DNA from 4 places in the Streptomyces mirabilis genome. Region 4 is predicted to be linked to each of the others. Evidence: riboswitches for the same ligand, from Rfam matches in the RefSeq annotation. Region 4 holds a riboswitch; each other region holds the start of a gene.
What was found. A riboswitch is a leader RNA that binds a small molecule or an ion and turns the genes downstream of it on or off. The one in region 4 is predicted to bind cyclic di-AMP.

Region 1 (3,051 bases), 2.8 Mb from region 4:
GCCACACCCCGGCGCACCGCCGGGGCTCGCCGCCGCCCATCGTGCATCAGCCTCGACGGTCCCGGCCCCGAGGGGTCGGCCAAGGGATCGGTGAGAATCGCCCGGGCCGGCCCCGGTTGGCGTGTGCCCTCGCAGAGCGCGGCGGTTGCGCGGGGCCTGACCCGGCGGTTGCATACGACTGTGTCGATGGGTGTGGATGCGAGCGGGCGGGTCGGCCACGGGAAACGGTGGGCGGCCAGGGCCGCGCTGGTCACGGCGGCGCTGGCGGTCCTGCTGCCGCTCGCTTACGGAGGCGTGGACGGCGTACTGCTGCTCCTGGCCGTGCTCCTCGGCGTGGCCGTCACGGCGGCGGCGCTGTGGTGGGCGCTGACCCGGCGCGGCCCGCTCCGCTGGGTGGCGGCCGTGCTGGCGGCCGTCGCGCCCGGCGCCGTGCTCACCCTGTTCGCCGTGGCCGGCCTGCTCTGGGCCGTCCCCGTGTCCCTGGCGCTGTGGACCGTGGCCGTCTGGAGCGGCCGGTACGCCCTGCGGGGCGACCGGACGCGCGCCCCGCGCCCGAAGGAACGCAGGGCACCACCGCCGCGGCGCCCCTTCCTCCTCATGAACCCGCACTCCGGAGGCGGCAAGGTGGCGAGGTTCGGACTGCGGGAGAAGGCGGAGCGGCTCGGCGCGCAGGTCGTGCTCCTCGACCCGGAGAAGCACCAGGACGTCACCGCGCTGGCCCGGGCCGCCGTCGCGGACGGCGCGGATCTGCTGGGCGTCGCCGGCGGTGACGGTACCCAGGCGCTGGTCGCGGCCGTCGCCGCCGAACACGGTCTGCCGTTCCTGGTGGTCTGCGCCGGCACCCGCAATCACTTCGCCATGGACCTCGGCCTCGACCGCGACGACCCGGCGTCCTGCCTGGACGCCCTCACCGACGGCGTCGAACTCCGCGTGGACCTCGGCTTCGCCGGCGGCCACCCGTTCGTCAACAACGCCTCCTTCGGCGCGTACGCGGCGGTCGTGCAGAGTCCCGCGTACCGCGACGACAAGATCGGCACCATCCTGGACCTCCTGCCCGACCTGCTCACCCGCCAGCGCGGGCCGCGACTGACCGCCCGCGCCGGCGACACGACGCTCGACGCCCCGCAGGCCGTGCTGGTGAGCAACAACCCCTACCGGACCAACGATCCGGCCGGTCTCGGCCGCCGCGAACGGCTCGACTCCGGGCTGCTCGGTGTCCTCGGCATCACGGTGGACAGCGCGGCCGAGGCCGCCGCGCTCGTACTGGACCCCGCGCCGGACGGACTCGCGGTCCTGACCACCCGTGAGGTGGTCATCGACGCCGACCGCGCGGAAGTCGAGGCCGGCATCGACGGCGAGGCCCTGGTCCTGCCCGCCCCAGTCCACTGCCGCGTCGAACCCGGCGCCCTGCGCGTCCGCGTCCCCAAGGAACGGCCCGGCGTACCGGAGGTCCAACCCCCTTTGGACTGGCGCCGGTTGCGCACGCTCGCGGCGACCGTGGGGCGCACGGCGGTCGTACGACATCCTGGTCGTGGCCGGGACACGTAGACGAAGGTCACAATTACATATCGGACAGTTCGCGCTCCAATCTTCACACCAGGCACACAAATTGGCTAAGTTGGCGGCAGGCCGCACGACTCCCTCCGGCGAACCTCGCCGGGTCGCGCGACCTCCGCCGAATCCGATGCCCCCGCGGCAACCGGAACCGGGACCCAACCGACCTTGGGGTGAATCGGCCCAACTGCCCTCTCGGGCAGGGGCCGTAGGGCATGCCTTCCGGAATCTTCCGCCCGAACCCGACGGCCGACCCGGTAGGCGGAGTACGGAAGGAGTACGGCTCCCATGGCGCCGGAACGAACCCCGCGCCCTGGAGGCGGCAGCCTCCCTGGCATGCCCGACTCCGCACGCGCGACGGCCGCCCTCAGTGGCGCGGACGGTCCGAGCCGCGAGGAGGTGCAGCAGCGGATCAGCTCCCTCTACGACCAGGCCGAGAACGCCGTCGGGTTCGTCAACGGGACCCGCGCGATGACCACAGGGAGCCGAGGCCGCGTCAACCCGGCGCCGGAAACCGCGCGCAGGCGCCGCGACCCCGCCCTCGACGACATCACCAAGACCTGGTTCGACGCGGCGCGCACGCAGCTGGGTCCGTCCGCGCCGGCCAGGCTGCCGGCCGACCGGATGCCGAACCGCCCGGCCGAGGCGCGGCCCACGGGCCCGGCGAAGCGGCCGGAGGACGGGCTCACCAACCGTGGGCGGGAGTTGACCGCCCGCCCCGTTCTGGAGTTGACCGCAGGCCCCTCCGCCGAGGCGGCCGCCGGGCCCGTGGCCGAGTTGACGGCCAGGGCCGTCGCCGCGCTGCCGGCCGCGCCGGAGCCCGCGCCGCAACCTGCACAGGAGGCCGCCACGGCCCTGCTGCCCGCGCTGCCCGCCGCGCCGGGGCAGTCCGCGTTGAAGACGTCCAAGGAGAAGATCCAGCGGAAACTGGCGCTGGCTCGTGAGTTGGTGTCCAAGCACGCCGCACAGTGGAACCCCGGGCCCGCGGCGATCGAGTCACGTCCGGCCGAGGGCGTCTGGCCCACCCCGGAGGATCAGGCTCGCAACCAGGCAGCGGCGGAGTGGCAGCGACAGCAGTCGACCCCGCTCGGCCCGGACATGTCCCTCGGCACCGGAATGCCGCTCGGCACGAACGTGCCCATGGGTGCGGGGATGCCTCTCGGCACGGACACGTCCATGGGTGCGGGGATGCCTCTCGGCACGGACACGTCCATGGGTATGGGAATGACGCTCGGCCCGGACATGCCCCTCGGCACCGGGATGCCCCTGGCCGCGGGGATACCTCTCGGCACGGACATGTCCATGGGTACGGGGATGCCGCTCGGCGCGGACATGTCCCTCGGCGTGGGGATGCCGCTGGCCGCGGGTGTGCCCGTCGGCACCGGCACGGTAAGCCCCGTCGGCGCCGCGGAGTCGGCGTACGGCGGGAAGGCCGCCAAGGCCCTTGCCTTCGCCCGTACGCAGATCGGCAAGCCGTGTGTCTGGGGCGCGACAGGA
Region 2 (3,051 bases), 4.9 Mb from region 4:
GCTCGTCGAGGCGCGGGAGTGGGTGGACCTCTACAAGGAGATCCGGCCGGTCGTGCAGCGCGGCGACCTCTACCGGCTGCGGCCTCCGGAGGGCGGACTGAGCGCCGTGCAGTACGTCCGCGGCGACGAGACCGTCGTCCTCGCCCTGCTCCAGGCCCAGCACCACGGCGAGCCGGTCGCCCCGCTCCGGCTACGCGGGCTGGATCCGAGCGCCGCGTACGAATGCCGCGAAACGGGCGAAGTGCACCGAGGTGCGGTGCTGTTGCATCACGGGTTGCGGGCGGGGCTGCGCGGGGACTTCGATGCGGCAGTTATCCGGCTGCGTCGCATGTGAGTGTTCTGTCCGTATTGATGCCTTCATTCCAACTGGCCCTGGAATGAAGGACCGTGGTGCGACGTGCGTGAGCAGCGTCATATTCGTGACGATGCGTTGCGGTCCCGCTTTCTCGATCCGCCCGAATTTCCGGGCGGTTTGAGGGACGGGGGAGATCATTGTCCACGGAGGGTGACCGGCATTCCGGCATGGATCAAGAGAGGCATGCGCACAGAAAAGCCATATGGTTGGCGATGCGCCCCCATCTCGCTTACGTTCGCCCTCAATCCGGACGGACGCCCAATCCTGCCGCCGCCCGGTATCCGCACACCCACCGGTAATCGGCAGGAGCGGGGGACCCACAGGTACCACGCCTGTTCCGGTCTCCGGAACGGCTAGGGGTATAGCCGCGCAGCCGCGTGGCCGGGCATCTCCAGCCCGCACCCGACAGCTCACCTCGCAGGCGCCGGAGAGGAATTCTTCATGCCCGCGAAGGGTAAGCACCGCCGTCCCAAGTCCCAGCGCTTCTCCCGCTCGATCGCCGTGGCCGGAACCGGTGGCGCCGCGCTCGCGCTGCCGCTGATGGGGGCCGCCGGTGCCCATGCCGTGACGCCGACAGCCGCGGTTTCGTCCACTCCGGAAAAGACCGCGACGATTTCCGGCGCGACAGTTTCCGAAAAGTCCGCGACAGTTTCGGAAAAGACCGCGACGGCCTCCACGGCCGCGACGAAGACCTATTCGGTGAAGGCCGGCGACTGGCTCGCCAAGATCGCCGAGCGGCAGCATCTCAGCGGCGGGTGGCAGAAGCTCTACTCCGACAACCGCCAGGCCATCGGCGGCGACCCCTCGCTGATCCACCCCGGCCTGAAGCTCACGATCGGCGAGAAGGCCGCGTCGACCGACGACACCAAGCCGTCGGTCAAGTCGTCCACGCAGTCGTCCGCCAAGACGTCCACGCGGTCGTCGGCGCAGCCGGCCACCGAGTCGTCCAGCGCGGCGGACGCGCCCAAGAGCCAGGCCGCGGCCACCCAGGCCACCGGCACCGCCGACAACACCGGTTACACCCTGCCGGTCGAGGGCGCCACCATCGGTACCGGCTACAGGGTCGCCGGCAGCATGTGGTCCAGCGGCTACCACACCGGCGTGGACTTCGTGGTCCCGACCGGCACCACCATCAAGGCCGTCGCCGCCGGCACCGTCGTCTCGGCCGGCTGGGGCGGCGCGTACGGCAACCAGGTCGTCATCCAGCACGCCGACGGCCGGTACTCGCAGTACGCCCACATGTCCGCCCTGTCGGTCTCGGCGGGCCAGACCGTGACCGAGGGCCAGCAGATCGGTCTCTCAGGCGCGACCGGCAACGTCACCGGTCCGCATCTGCACTTCGAGATCCGCACCACCCCGAACTACGGCTCGGACGTGGACCCGGTCGCGTACCTGCGCTCGCACGGTGTCGCCGTCGGCTGACGCCCGCCGCGCCTTTCACGACCTTCGAGGGCCGGACCTCTGCGATCGCGGAGGTCCGGCCCTCGGTGTTTCTCCACGCGTCCCGGCGTGGTCATTTCATGATCGGCACATTGCGGTCTTGTGGCACCGGCGCACGAGGTGTCGACACGGTGCGGGAGTGACTCCACAGTGATCTCCGTAAGTGCTTTCTGTGTCTTCGGCGACGGCATCGCGGCCGTCGTCGCCACCGCAAGGAGCACGTCATCCTGAGACCTCGAAGACTCGGCGTCGTCACCGCCGCCGCGCTGCAGGCCGGACTGGTCGGCGCGCCCTCGCACGCCACCGAACAGCATCCGCCGCCGCGCCGGATCGTGGAGAACCTGGACCGCGGCCTGGTCGCCGTCCCCTCCGGCAAGGGCACCTTCCTGAGGCGGCGGTTACTGGCTCAGCGAAGTTAGTGGGGGTCGGGCTGGCACAGCACTCCACTTGGCCATTCGGAGACACGGTCGTCTCGGCCGGCCCCACGGCTGGGTCAGCCCGGCTTGACCGCCAGCGTCGCAAAATAGTTCGACATGTATTGAGCGGATGCGTTGGATTGGTGCGGCGCTTCCGCGAAGCCGGTGAGGACGAACCCCGCGGCGAGTTGCCCGCCGATCTGGTCGGTGAGGGTGTGGCTGTATTCAAGAGCGGCATCCGCGCCGAACTTCGTGGTGCGTTCCTCGGCGGAGTACTGCGTGACATCGCTGTAGGGCAGCTTGTGCACGACGATCAGCTCGCCGCGCTCGTCGAGCGCCTCGTGGTCGAACAAGTACACATCAGGGTTGAGGAAGCCCACGAGCAGAGTTCCGCCCGGTCGCAGGACGCGGAAGCACTCACGCCACACCGGTGCCAAGTCTGGTACGAATAGGTTAGAGACCGGATGGAATACGACGTCGAATGTTGCGTCGCCGAAGGCGCTGAGGTCGCGCATGTCGCCTAGGACGGTGCGCAGCTCGAGTCCGTCGCGCGCCGCCACCATCTGGTCCTGGCCGAGCTGGCGGGGTGAGTTGTCGAATACGGTGACCCGCGCCCCTGCGGCGGCGAGGATCGGACCCTGCTGGCCACCGCCGGAGGCCAGGCACAACACGTCCTTGCCGGTCAGGTCCGTCGGCAGCCAGGAGCGGTCGACTGGCTCACGCCCGATGAGAACAATCGACCAGTCGCCCATGCGGGCGCGCTCGACATCCTCAGCACTCACCGGCCTCGACCACTCGTTGCCCTCTTGGACATACTTGTCCCAGGCTGCCCGATTGTGG
Region 3 (3,051 bases), 1.6 Mb from region 4:
AACCCCGGCACGACCGCCCATCCGAACCCCGGCACGACCGCCGAACCGGACCCCGGCATGAACAACCGTGACGTGATGGCGCAGCCCCTCCTGCGCTCCTACGTCATGGCCGCGCACCCCCCGGCGACGACGTACCCGTCCCTCCCCGGCCGCTGGGTGGGCGACACCGCCTGGCCCTCACCTTCCGTGACCCCGATCGCGTACGCGTTGCGGGGCGCACCGGTGCTGGTGCGCTCCCCTCAGCACACGGGCGTGGACGCGGGCCGTTTCCGTCCCGACGGGAACGACGCGGACCTGCCGCCGAACCAGCGGGAGGAGGACGCGAGATCGGCCTGCTTCGAGTTCGAGGTCCCAGGGGAGACCTGGGTCCTGGGGCGCCCGAGGGTCCGCCTCCGTCTGACGTCCCACTCCCCCTGGGGCCAGGTGATCGCCCGGGTGTGTGACGTCGCTGCCGACTGCTCCTCGACGCTGGTGACCCGGGGTGCTCTGAACCTGTCAGCGCGCTACGGCTCCGACCAGGCGGTCTCCTGGAAACCGGGCTCTACGGAAGACGTGGTTTTCGACCTGACCGCCATCGGCTACGCGTTCCCGCCCGGCCACCGCATCCGGCTCTCCCTCTCCTCCGCCTACTGGCCGTGGATCTGGCCCCAGCCGGGCTCGACTGTGGGGTTCGCCCTGGACCCGGCGGCCAGTTCCCTCGAACTTCCGGTGCGAGCAAGGGAGTCGGACCCGGGGATCACCTTCGAGGAGCCGGAGCAGTCCGGGCCCCTGGGGGTGACGTCCCCGGCCACCCTTGACGAACCCCGCCCCGAACGCCTGGTCGCCCGTGACGTGGCGAGGGGCGAGTGGCGTGTGGAGGTCGATCCTCGCCAGGACGGCACCCGTGTCCACCCGGACGGCCTCGAATGCACGGAGGACGCCCTGGACACGTACACCATCGATGAGTCGGACCCGCTCTCCGCCCGCACCCGCTCGACGAGGTCGATCCGTCTGCACCGCCCGGAGCTGCCCTGGGACGCCCGGGTCGAGACACGCTCCGAACTCAGCTGCGACGCCTGGGAGTTCATCACCTCGAACGAGCTGATCCGCAAGGACGGCAACGAGGTGGTCTTCCATCGGACGTGGGAGAGGCGAATCCCCCGGACGGCGGACTGGAGTCCCGGCGGCGGCATGGGCAACCCTGAGGAGCATGGCGCGGACCGGTGAGTTCCTGATGGCCCTGGACGAGGGGATGCTCGCGTACTTCCGCGAGATGGCCGACGAGATGGTCACGCGCTTCGGGATCCCCCGGGCCGAGGCGGTTGCGAGGATCAACAGGGCTTACGCGGGGCAGGAGTTCGGCCCCTACCCGGACCTGATGTGCCACGAACTCCCCGAATACTGGGCCCGCGGCCTCTACTTCAAGCCCAACGCCGGCCGGCTCCCCGACGACGACCCCGACACGGACCTGTCCGTGTGGGAGGTGCGCCCGGCTCCGCCCGCGGCCTCACCGGCCTGGACACTCGAAGCCTGATGTCCGATTTGCCGCCAGTGCCGCTTTATTTCTGCTTGGTCGCGTGAGTTGGGTCACGTCCACGTGGGGTGGACTCTTTATCCCCCTTTGACGACTCCCCCTTTGCATAAGGCAAGTTGAGTGTCACGTTCCGGATTAATCGGGCATTTTCTCCCACGCATTTCGCAGGTGAAAGCGATCTACACCGGGAAATGAGGGCTTGTTCCGGACATGTGCTCTCGCATACGTTCACGTCGATCCGGACGGACCGCCCAATCCTGCCGCCGACCGGAATATCCCAGCCACCCACACGCGCACGGCAGGAGCGGGGGACCCAGGTAAGCCGCCGATCCGGACACCGGAACGGCTAGGGGTGAAGTCGCACACACCGTGCGGCCGGGCAGCTCCCGCCCGAACCCGACAGCTCACCTCGCAGGCGCCGGAGAGGAATTCGCCATGTCCGCACGAGGCAAACGCCGCAGCTTCAAGACCCACAGCATCCTCACTCGGGGCATCCTCGCCGCGGGACTGGGCGGAGTCACGCTCGCCCTTCCGATCGTGGGCGCGACCTGCGCACAGGCCGCCACCCCCACCGCCGCCACCACCACCGACGTCCAGCTCATCACGTACAAGGTGGTCGCGGGCGACACCCTGGCCAAGATCGCACAGAAGTACCCCACGAGCGGTGGCGCGGCGAAGCTGTACGTCGCCAACCGCGCGGTCATAGGCCCCGACCCGTCGACGCTCCGCCCGGGCCTCACCCTGACCGTGGGCACCAAAAGGGTCCAAATCCCCACCAAGGCGACCCCGGCGCCCACCGCCACCAAGGCCCCTGCGAAGACGTACGCGAACAACCTCGACGGATGGATCAAGCACTCGCTGGACATCATGGCCCGCGCCAAGATCCCCGGCACCTACAACGGCATCCACCGCAACGTCATGCGCGAGTCCTCCGGGAACCCCCTGGCCATCAACAACTGGGACTCCAACGCCAAGGCCGGCATCCCCTCCAAGGGCCTCCTCCAGGTCATCGACCCGACGTTCAAGGCCTACCACGTGCCGGGCACGTCGATGAACCCCTACGACCCGGTCGCGAACATCACGGCGGCCTGCAACTACGCGGCGGCGAAGTACGGCTCGATCGACAACGTCAACGGGCCCTACTGATAGGACTGGTGGGACTGGTAGGGCTGGTAGGGCTGGTACGACTGCCGGAGCTGATGGGGCTGATGGGGTCGAGGAGACTCGGACGGCTGCCGGGGACTACGGGGCTCTCCGGACTCCCGGAACCGATCCGTCCGGCACGGGAACAACCGCTCCAGTACCACCGCGATCCCGTCGTCCTCGTTCGACAGCGTCACCTCGTCGGCCACCGCCTTCAGCTCCGGATGGGCGTTGGCCATGGCGACCCCCCGGGCGGCCCAGTCGAACATGGGGATGTCGTTGGGCATGTCACCGAAGGCGATGGTGGCGGCGGGAGTGAGACCGAGGTGGGCGGCGGCGAGCGCCAGCCCGGTCGCCTTGGTCACGCCGCATGGCTGGAGTTCGACGGTCCCGGG
Region 4 (3,051 bases):
TGCTGTCACGCGAAAGGCTTCCGCATGCTCTCCGGGAACGGCCGCCATCGTCGCCCCCGTCAGGCCCCGGCCCTCATCGTCGCGGCAGGAGTGACCGGATCCGCCATCGCGATCCCGTTGCTCGGTGCCACCAGCGCGAGCGCGGCCGACGGCACCACGTGGGACCGGGTCGCCGAGTGCGAGAGTGCCGGCCAGTGGAGTGCCGACAGCGGCAACGGGTACTACGGCGGGCTCCAGATCAGCCAGGCGGACTGGGAGAAGTACGGCGGTCTCACTTACGCGTCGAGCGCCGACGAGGCCAGCCGCTCGCAGCAGATAGCCATCGCCGAGAAGCTCCTCGACGACCAGGGCCTCACCCCCTGGCCGACCTGTGGACCGCTCTCCGGGCTGAGCAGGAACTCGGGCGACATCCTGGTCGACACGGGAGTGGCGAACGATTCGTCCAACGGATCGAATTCATCCGGTTCGTCCAGTTCGTCCGCGACTTCGACCCCGTCCGCCTCGTCCGGCTCGACGTCCGATTCGTCTTCGTCTGATTCGTCTTCGTCCGGTTCGTCCTCGAAGGCGACCGGGAACGCGACCAAGAACACGACGAAGGCCGACACCGGCGGCGGCGATCAGGGAGCGGACAACTCCGACACGGAATCGACGAAGGGCGACAGCTCGGGCAACTCCGGCCAGGGTGACGACTCTTCCGGTGCGTCCGAGAACGCGACGGCCGGCGCCGGGCGCCACCGCGGCGACAACGCGGACGAGAACGCCACCGACAGCGCCGCGGACGGCCGTACCGACGACTCCTCCGGGCGGCATGCCTCGCGCGGCGCCGGTGCCTCCCGTGATGTCGTCGACGGCTCCTATGTGGTGCGCGCCGGAGACAATCTCTGGACCATCGCGGACGCCCTCGACCTCGAAGGCGGATGGGCCGAGCTGTACGACGCGAACAAGAAGACGGTCGGCGTCGACCCGAACCTCATCCTCCCCGGTCAGAGCCTTGCAGTTGGTGCTGAATCGGGCGAAAAGTAGGGGCAGTTCGCGTCATGGTTCGCCGTGTAATGTCCGGTTTGGCGCGAGTGAGAGATGGATCTCAAAGGCCCTGATCGTCTTTGGAATTCAGCCGATCGACTGCTTACGGTCATGACCGCTCGCCACAGCGGGCCCCGACGGTCGCCAACGCCGAATCCTGCCAACGGCCGTACGGGAACAGTCGACGCGTCAGCGCCGTAGGCAGGAGCGGGGGACCCAAGGTAAGTGCCGCACCCGGTAGTTGACCGGGAGTGGCTTGGGGTGAAGCCGAGCGCTCAGAGCGCACGGCCGGGCACTCACCCGCCCGAACCCGACAGCTCACCTCGCAGGCGTCGGTGAGGGGATCTCTCCATGCTGTTTTCCAGCAAGGGCAAGCACCGCCGTCCGACCGTTTTCAACCGGACGACCCGTGTCGCCACGCTCGCCGGTGTCACCGGTGTCGCCATTGCCGCTCCGCTGATGGCGGCCGGCAGCGCCTCCGCCGCCACCGCCTCCGAGTGGGACGCCGTCGCCCAGTGCGAGTCCGGCGGGAACTGGTCCATCAACACCGGCAACGGCTACTACGGCGGTCTGCAGTTCTCGGCCTCCACCTGGGCCGCGTACGGCGGCACCGCGTACGCCGCGACCGCCAACCAGGCCTCCAAGTCGCAGCAGATCACCATCGGCGAGAAGGTCCTCGCCGCGCAGGGCAAGGGCGCCTGGCCGACCTGTGGCACGGGCCTGTCGGGCGCCGCGTACACCGGCGGCGCGAGCGCCCCGTCGACCTCGTCCTCCTCGAACAGCTCCTCGTCGAACAGCTCGCCGAGCACCAGTACCGCCACCCGCTCGACGGACACCGCGGCCTCCCGTTCGGCGTCCCGCCCGGCCGCCGAGAAGACCGTCTCCACCCCGACCGGCAAGAAGGTCAAGAAGGGTGACGGCGAGTACAAGGTCGTCAAGGGTGACAGCCTCAGCTCGATCGCCGAGAAGAAGAAGGTCAAGGGCGGCTGGCAGCAGCTGTTCAAGCTGAACAAGGACATCGTCGACGACGCCGACTTCATCTACCCGGGTCAGCAGCTTCACCTCAGCTGATGATCGGCAGCTTCACCTCAGCCGAATGACAGGTCCCTCATAAAAGGGGTCTCCACACTGGAGGCCCCGATGAGGGTCACCCCCGTCCCCACGGGCCCCCCGCTCCGGTGCGTGTTCCCCCGTACGCACCGGAGCGGGGTTTTTCGTATCAGGCGTTTCGTGCCGAGCGTTTCGTGCCGAGCGTTTCGTGCCGAGCGTTTCGTACCCGGATTTCGGTACCCGTTTTTGTTCCGTTCTGGAACAATGTGTACGTTCAGTTCTGCCCAAGGGGTGGGCGACCGGCTGGCCGATCCCCCCGGGGCGGTTAGGCTCATGTCGCGAAGCCATCACAGGCTCCGCGTACCCGCGTCACATCCCAGAAGGAGATGCTCGTGCCGTCCATCGACGTCGTCGTAGCCCGGGAAATCCTGGACTCCCGAGGCAACCCCACGGTCGAGGTCGAGGTCGGCCTCGACGACGGCAGCACGGGTCGTGCCGCCGTTCCGTCCGGCGCGTCCACCGGCGCCTTCGAGGCCATCGAGCTGCGTGACGGTGACCCCAACCGTTACGGCGGCAAGGGTGTCGAGAAGGCCGTCCTCGCCGTCATCGAGCAGATCGGCCCGGAGCTCGTCGGTTACGACGCCACCGAGCAGCGCCTGATCGACCAGGCGATGTTCGACCTGGACGCCACCGACAACAAGGGCTCGCTCGGCGCCAACGCCATCCTCGGCGTCTCGCTCGCCGTCGCGCACGCCGCCTCCGAGGCGTCCGACCTCCCCCTCTTCCGCTACCTGGGCGGCCCGAACGCGCACCTGCTGCCCGTTCCGATGATGAACATCCTGAACGGCGGCTCGCACGCCGACTCCAACGTGGACATCCAGGAGTTCATGATCGCCCCGATCGGCGCGGAGTCCTTCTCCGAGGCCCTGCGCTGGGGCGCCGAGGTCTACCACACCCTCAAGAAGGTGCTGAAGACCA

Region 1: another riboswitch for cyclic di-AMP. It lies ahead of SMIR_RS34885 (C40 family peptidase); the one in region 4 lies ahead of SMIR_RS22480 (LysM peptidoglycan-binding domain-containing protein).
Region 2: another riboswitch for cyclic di-AMP. It lies ahead of SMIR_RS00835 (M23 family metallopeptidase); the one in region 4 lies ahead of SMIR_RS22480 (LysM peptidoglycan-binding domain-containing protein).
Region 3: another riboswitch for cyclic di-AMP. It lies ahead of SMIR_RS15085 (transglycosylase SLT domain-containing protein); the one in region 4 lies ahead of SMIR_RS22480 (LysM peptidoglycan-binding domain-containing protein).

The regions. Positions count from the first base shown of each region.
Region 1 is NZ_CP074102.1:7,864,683-7,867,733, reverse strand. It holds gene SMIR_RS34890 (diacylglycerol/lipid kinase family protein) at 187-1,548, shown strand; cyclic di-AMP (ydaO/yuaA leader) riboswitch at 1,664-1,834, shown strand; gene SMIR_RS34885 (C40 family peptidase) at 1,891-3,051, shown strand, end outside.
Region 2 is NZ_CP074102.1:192,666-195,716, reverse strand. It holds gene SMIR_RS00840 (alpha-galactosidase) at 1-334, shown strand, start outside; cyclic di-AMP (ydaO/yuaA leader) riboswitch at 636-794, shown strand; gene SMIR_RS00835 (M23 family metallopeptidase) at 797-1,777, shown strand; gene SMIR_RS00830 (class I SAM-dependent methyltransferase) at 2,289-3,051, opposite strand, start outside.
Region 3 is NZ_CP074102.1:3,427,960-3,431,010, forward strand. It holds gene SMIR_RS15075 (CocE/NonD family hydrolase) at 1-1,206, shown strand, start outside; gene SMIR_RS15080 (hypothetical protein) at 1,190-1,513, shown strand; cyclic di-AMP (ydaO/yuaA leader) riboswitch at 1,786-1,944, shown strand; gene SMIR_RS15085 (transglycosylase SLT domain-containing protein) at 1,949-2,659, shown strand; gene SMIR_RS15090 (HAD family hydrolase) at 2,653-3,051, opposite strand, start outside.
Region 4 is NZ_CP074102.1:5,066,883-5,069,933, forward strand. It holds gene SMIR_RS22475 (LysM peptidoglycan-binding domain-containing protein) at 25-1,023, shown strand; cyclic di-AMP (ydaO/yuaA leader) riboswitch at 1,207-1,370, shown strand; gene SMIR_RS22480 (LysM peptidoglycan-binding domain-containing protein) at 1,375-2,094, shown strand; gene eno (phosphopyruvate hydratase) at 2,460-3,051, shown strand, end outside.